Regions from separate parts of the Stenotrophomonas sp. SBJS02 genome, predicted to be linked through region 2. Evidence: riboswitches for the same ligand, from Rfam matches in the RefSeq annotation. Region 2 holds a riboswitch; the other holds the start of a gene.
The links. Region 2 has a riboswitch for glycine ahead of FQS62_RS19805 (trimeric intracellular cation channel family protein). Riboswitches for the same ligand answer to the same signal wherever they lie in the genome.
Positions count from the first base shown of each region.

Region 1: it holds a riboswitch for glycine, as region 2 does, so the genes downstream of both, gcvP (aminomethyl-transferring glycine dehydrogenase) here and FQS62_RS19805 (trimeric intracellular cation channel family protein) in region 2, are expected to answer to the same signal.

Region 1 is NZ_CP109812.1:3,581,448-3,584,829, reverse strand. Features, by position in the region: gene gcvP (aminomethyl-transferring glycine dehydrogenase) at 1-1,687, opposite strand, end outside; glycine riboswitch at 1,749-1,851, opposite strand; gene FQS62_RS16640 (multidrug effflux MFS transporter) at 2,151-3,377, shown strand.
Region 2 is NZ_CP109812.1:4,291,474-4,294,855, reverse strand. Features, by position in the region: gene FQS62_RS19810 (3-deoxy-7-phosphoheptulonate synthase) at 203-1,276, shown strand; gene FQS62_RS19805 (trimeric intracellular cation channel family protein) at 1,445-2,062, opposite strand; glycine riboswitch at 2,147-2,250, opposite strand; glycine riboswitch at 2,264-2,353, opposite strand; gene FQS62_RS19800 (GIY-YIG nuclease family protein) at 2,394-2,669, shown strand; gene FQS62_RS19795 (nuclear transport factor 2 family protein) at 2,817-3,248, shown strand; gene FQS62_RS19790 (NAD(P)/FAD-dependent oxidoreductase) at 3,332-3,382, opposite strand, start outside.

The sequences.
Region 1 (3,382 bases), 710 kb from region 2:
GCTGCAGGCTGACGGCGTCGTAGCCGGTGCATTCGACCAGCATCGCTTCCAGCGTGTCGATCAGTTCCTTGTAGCCCAGCGCCTGGTCGGCCGGCACCAGCGGGTGGATCTGCGAGAACTCCGGCCAGGTCACCGGGATCATCTCGGCGGTGGCGTTGAGCTTCATGGTGCACGAGCCCAGCGGGATCATCGTGCGGTCCATCGCCAGGTCCTTGTCGGCCAGCGAGCGCAGGTAGCGCAGCAGCTCGTGCTCGCTGTGGTGGGTGTTGAACACGGGGTGGGTGAGGAACGCGGACTGGCGCAGCAGGCCGGCCGGCAGCGCGTCGGCGGTGCTTGCATCCAGCGCGTCGACGTCGGCCTGCGCGCCGAACACGGCAGCCAGCGCGACCACGTCGGCGCGGGTGGCGGTCTCGTCCAGGCTGATGCCGACCGAGTCGCTGTCGATCGCGCGCAGGTTGTAACCGGCGGCGCGCGCCTTGGCATGGATTTCATCGGCATGCACGCCGGTGACATGCAGGGTGTCGAAGAAGTCGCCACCGACCTGGACGCCGGCGTTGCGCAGCGCGGCGGCCAGGATCGAGGCCAGGCGGTGGGTGCGGCGGGCGATGCGGGTCAGGCCTTCCGGGCCGTGGTACACGGCGTACATCGAGGCCATCACGGCCAGCAGGACCTGCGCGGTACAGATGTTGGAGGTGGCCTTCTCGCGGCGGATGTGCTGCTCGCGGGTCTGCAGGGTGAGGCGGTAGGCCGGGTTGCCCTGAGCGTCGATCGAGACGCCGATCAGGCGGCCCGGCATCGAGCGCTTGTAGGCGTCACGGCAGGCCATGAAGGCCGCGTGCGGACCGCCGAAGCCGAACGGCACGCCGAAACGCTGGCTGTTGCCGACCACGATGTCCGCGCCCCATTCGCCTGGGGCGGCCAGCAGGGTCAGTGCCAGCAGGTCGGTGGCCACGGCCACCAGGCCGCCACGTGCGTGCACGGCATCGACCAGCGCCTTGTAGTCGCCCACCTGGCCGAAGGTATCCGGGTACTGCAGCAGCAGGCCGAACGCTTCCGCTTCCAGTGCTTCAGCCGGGGTGCCGACGCGCAGCACGATGCCCATGGGCTCGGCGCGCGTGCGCAGCAGCTCCAGCGTCTGCGGGTGCACGGCGTCGTGCACGAAGAAGGTGTCCGATTTCGACTTGGCCGAACGCTTGGCCAGGGTCATCGCTTCAGCGGCGGCAGTGGCTTCGTCCAGCAGCGAGGCGTTGGCGATTTCCATGCCGGTCAGGTCGGCGCACAGGGTCTGGAAGTTGATCAGCGCTTCCATGCGGCCCTGCGAGATTTCCGCCTGGTACGGCGTGTAGGCGGTGTACCAGGCCGGGTTTTCCAGGATGTTGCGCAGGATCACGTTCGGCGTGTGGGTGCCGTAGTAGCCCTGGCCGATGAAGCTGCGCAGCACGGTGTTCTTGTCGGCGATCGCACGGATCTTCGCCAGCGCCTGTACTTCGGTCATCGACTCCGGCAGCGCCAGCGGCGCCGGCGACTTGATCTTGGCCGGTACGATGGCATCGGTCATGCCATCCAGCGACGCGTGGCCGACGACATCGAGCATCTGCGCGATCTCGGCGTCGTTGGGGCCGATGTGGCGCTCGACGAACGCGTTGTGGTGCTCGAGCTCACGCAGGGAAGGGGTGTTCTGGGACATGGCGAAGGATCCGTCAGGAAAGGGCACACGCACGGGCACAAGCCGCCGGTCGGCGGTCTGCGGGGCGCCCTCTGTCCTTTTGCCTGAGAGTTTAAAAGTGCGGCGGACCGCAGCTTCGTGCCCCTTCGGCGCCGGATCGAACCGGTCTCTCCAGAGTTCTGTTACGGGTGGTATCGGGCCTGAGCGATTACGGGCGTTGCGCCTTCGGCAGCGGTGTTCCGCTTCTCCCACCGTGTTGCCTGCTGATTATAGCCCGTTGCGGGCCCGCCGGCCGCCTCCAGCCATGGCCGCCGCGCCTGAATGGACGGTGGCCCGGCCGTGCGTTTTGTGCAGTGCTGCATGGCATCGCGCGCAATCCCCACCTATCATGGGCGGATACCCGAATTCATCTGGCGCCGTCCCTGCAGAAGGGGACCGGCGCCCGCCGTGCGTGCCGCGCATGGCCCTGCCGGACGCCTTCCCCATGACCGCCGCTGTTGCTCCTTCCACCCGCCGCATGGCCCTGCTGCTCGCTGGCCTGGCCATGTTCGGTCCGTTCTCGATCGACACCATCTTCCCGGCGTTCCCGCAGCTGGCCCAGCGCCTGGCGGTGGACGAGGTGGCGGTGCAGCAGACCATCAGCGTGTACCTGCTGTTCTACGGCCTGATGAGTCTGGCGCACGGTCCGCTGTCCGATGCCTGGGGCCGCAAGCGGGTGATCCTCGGCGGCCTGGTGGTGTTCGTCGGCGCCTCGGTCGGCTGCGCGCTGTCCACCGACCTGACCACGCTGCTGGCGTTCCGTGCGCTGCAGGGCCTGTCGGCGGGTGTCGGCATGATCGTCGGCCGCGCGGTGATCCGCGATCTCTACCACGGTCACGACGCGCAGCGCCTGATGAGCCAGGTGTCGATGCTGTTCGGCATCGCCCCGGCCATCGCACCGATCATCGGTGGCTGGATCCTGCTCAGCGGCGCCGGCTGGCCGCTGATTTTCTGGTTCCTGGTGGTGTTCGCGCTGGTCCTGCTCGCAGCCACCGCGCGCTGTCTGCCGGAGACCCATCCGGTCGAAGCACGCGTGCCGTTGTCGCCGCGCACGTTGATGCGTGATTACGTGCGCATCGGCTTCAACCCGCGTTTCCTGCGTCTGGCGCTGGCCGGCAGCATCGGCTTCGGTGGCATCTTCCTGTACATCTCCTCGGCGCCGGTGTTCGTGATGCAGCACCTGCATCTGGGCGAGGGCGGCTTCGCCTGGCTGTTCATTCCCACCATCGGCGGCATGACCACCGGCTCGTTCCTGTCCGGGCGCATGGCCGGCCACACCACGCCGACGCGGCAGGTCGCCATCGGTTTCGGCCTGTGTGCGCTGTCGGTGCTGCTGAATGTCGGCTATGTGGCGCTGTCGCCGCAGTTCGTGCTGCCGTGGGCGGTGCTGCCGATCTTCCTGGGCGGCATGGGCATGGCACTGATCTTCCCGATCCTGGCGCTGGCGGTGCTGGACATGTACCCGCACCAGCGCGGCCTGGCCTCGTCGCTGCAGGCCTTCGTGCAGCTGATGATCAGCACGGTGGTGGCCGGCGTGGTGTCGCCGCTGCTGAGCGCGAGCCCGCTGCACCTGGCGCTGGGCCAGGCCGCGTTCTTCGGCGCCGGCTTCGTGTTCTGGTACTGGGAACACCAGCGTGAACGCGCGGCGCAGGCGGCCTGCACGGGCCATTGAGCAGC
Region 2 (3,382 bases):
AAAAGCTGTGCTATCAATAGATCCCATGAACGCAGCTGCTACCCGCTTTTACTGGTATTACTTTCCGAAGCCACTGGCGGAGGAAGGACTGCGCTCACCCTGAAGAAAGCTTCAGACGCATTCCCGAAAGCCGCCAGCGAACCTGGCGGCTTTTTTCATGCCGCCACGCTGGGGACCCCCAACGTTCCGGAGATCTCCCGCAATGCCCCCGCACACCGACGACCTGCGCATCCGCACCATCGAACCGCTGACACCGCCTGCCCAGCTGCTGGCGATGCTGCCCTGTGACGATGAAGCCTCCGACACCGTCAGCGCCTCGCGCGCGGCCCTGCACCAGATCCTGCACGGCCGCGACGACCGCCTGGCAGTGGTGGTCGGCCCGTGCTCGATCCATGACCCGAAGGCCGCCATCGAGTACGCCCAGCGCCTGAAGCCGCTGCGCGATGCGCTGGCCGGCGAACTGGAAATCGTCATGCGCGTGTACTTCGAGAAGCCGCGCACCACGGTGGGCTGGAAGGGCCTGATCAACGACCCGGACCTGGATGGCAGCTTCAGGATCGACAAGGGCCTGCGCATTGCCCGTGGCCTGCTGCGCGACATCAACAAGCTCGGCCTGCCGGCCGGTGTCGAGTTCCTCGACGTGATCTCGCCGCAGTACATCGCCGATCTGGTGGCCTGGGGCGCGATCGGAGCACGCACCACCGAAAGCCAGGTGCATCGTGAGCTGGCCTCGGGCCTGTCGTGCCCGGTCGGCTTCAAGAACGGCACCGATGGCAACGTGAAGATCGCCGCCGACGCGGTGGGTGCGGCGTCCAATCCGCATCACTTCCTGTCGGTCACCAAGCAGGGCGGCACCGCCATCGTGTCGACCACCGGCAACCCGGACTGTCATGTGATCCTGCGCGGCGGCAAGCAGCCGAACTACGACGCCGGCAGTGTTGCCGAGGCCTGCCAGGTGTTGGCCAAGGCCAAGCTGCCGACGCGCCTGATGATCGACGCCAGTCATGCCAACAGCCTGAAGAACCCGGAGAACCAGCCGAAGGTGATCGACGACATCGCCGTTCAGCTGGAAGACGGCGAACAGCGCATCGTTGGCGTGATGATCGAGAGCCATCTGGTCGGTGGCCGCCAGGAACTGGTGGAAGGCCAGCCGCTGGTCTACGGGCAGAGCATCACCGATGGCTGCATCGACTGGGACACCACCGTGACGGTGCTGGAGCGACTGGCCGCGGCCGTGCGCGCCCGTCGCGACGTAAAGGTGTCCGAAGCCGCTTGAGTGCGGCACGTGTGTGGATGGCGGCCAGCGCCTGCGGGGGTGCGGCCGCGATCAGGGCCGGTCGGAGTTGGAGACCGGCCCATCTGCACCGGCGATGCGCCTGGCGCTGCGCATGAGCGACAGCGCCAGGTACATCGCCGGGGTGGTGCGGATTGCGCCGCGCGAACCTCAATGCACTTCGTCGTGATAGACGAACTTCGGCATTTCCCAGCGGTAGTGGATCGCCAGCAGGCGCAGCGCGAAGCCGCCGCCCAGGCAGCACAGGATCGCGGTGGCGTCGGCCACGCCCCAGTGCAGCAGCAACAGGTACGCCGCGCCGGTCAGCAGCGCGATGATCGCGTAGAGCTCCTTCTGGAAGATCAGCGGCACCTCGTTGCAGAGGATGTCGCGCAGCACGCCGCCGAACGCGCCGGTCAGCATGCCGGCGATCAGCACGATCGGCATTGCATGGCCGGCCTCGCGCGCGATCGAGCAGCCGATCAGGGTGAAGGCGATCAGGCCCAGCCCGTCGAGCACCAGAAAGGTGCGCCGGAAGTGGTGCATCCAGCGTGCGACCCAGGTGGCGATCAGCGCCGCGCACACGGTGAAGCCGAGGTACTCGGGATGTTTGACCCAGCCCAGCGGATAGTGGCCAAGCAGGATGTCGCGCAGTGAACCACCACCGAGGGCGGTGACGCAGGCGATCATGACCACGCCGAACAGGTCCATGCGGCGGCGGCCGGCAGAAAGTGCGCCGGTCATGGCTTCGGCGGAAATGGCGATCAGGTAGATGACGGACAGCAGCATGGGACAGGCTCCGGGCGCGGTGGGGCCGGCCATGCGCGCATACCGCCATTGCCTGCGAAATGACGGGATGACGATGACCGGTGCCGCTCCCGCTGTCCTTTTGCCTGAGAGTTCAGCGGCATGGGCCGCGTGCCCCTTCGGCGGATCGTCCCGGGCGTGCCCGTTGACCTCTCTCCAGCTCGGCGAGTCGAATGCATGGTTGGTGGGATTCCAGCCCACCGGCCTGAGCGATCATGGGAGCCTGCGCCTTCGGCGGGCGCCAGCGCGGCGCCTCTCTCCTGCATTCGGGCGCCAGTATATCCGCTGCAGTGCAGCACGGCATAATCCGGGCATGGCCCCGTCCCTCCGCCCGTGGTTCCTGTACCTGCTCGAATGCCGCGACGGCAGCTTTTACGCCGGCATCAGCACCGACGTGGAGGCGCGTTTCGCCGCCCACCAAGCGGGCAAGGGCGCGCGCTACACCCGGGCAAGGCCGCCGCTGCGCGTGCTGGCCGTGCGCGAGTACCCGGATCGGGCCGCCGCCTCGCGGGCCGAATGGCAGCTCAAGCAGCAGCCGCGCGAACGCAAGCTGGCCTGGCTGCAGGCGTCGGATCCTGCGCTTCTGTAGAGCCGAGCCCACGCTCGGCTGTTGTTGCTGCTGCCTGATGGTGAAGCCGAGCATGGGCTCGGCTCTACAGTAGATCCACGCCATGCGTGGATGGGCGCTTCCAGCCATGCCATGATCGCCCCGCGGCCCTCAGCGCTGGAGACCCGGATGTCCACGATCGCCCTGCTGTTCGCTCTCTCCGCAGCAACGAGCCCCGCCGCCGACCCGGCCACCCTCGCGGCCATCGAAGCCACCTGCCACGACTACATCGATGGCCAGCTGGAGGCCGATCCGCAGCGCGTCGCCCGCTCTCTGCACCCGGACCTGGCCAAGCGCGCGGTCCTCGGCGATACGCCCGACGAACGCCTGGGCCTGCGCCGCATGTCGAAGGAAGAACTGGTCTCGCTGACGAAGCAGGGCGCGCTGAAAACTCCGAAGGATCAATGGGACCGCCGCTGCACGGTGCTGGACGTGACCGGCAACGCCGCCTCGGTACGGCTGGAAACCCCATGGTTCGTCGACTACTTCCACATGGGGCAATTCGACCAGCGCTGGGTCATCGTCAACGCGCTGTGGTACCCGAAACCGAAGGCGCCGTAGAGCCAAGCCCATGCTCGGCTTCTGCCAATCCGCGCGAAGTGCAGCCGGGCATGGCTCGGCTCCACAGGAACATGCGTGCAGCCCTACCGCCTCGGCCGACGGTCTTCCTGGTCATCACCGAAGATGATGCGTGC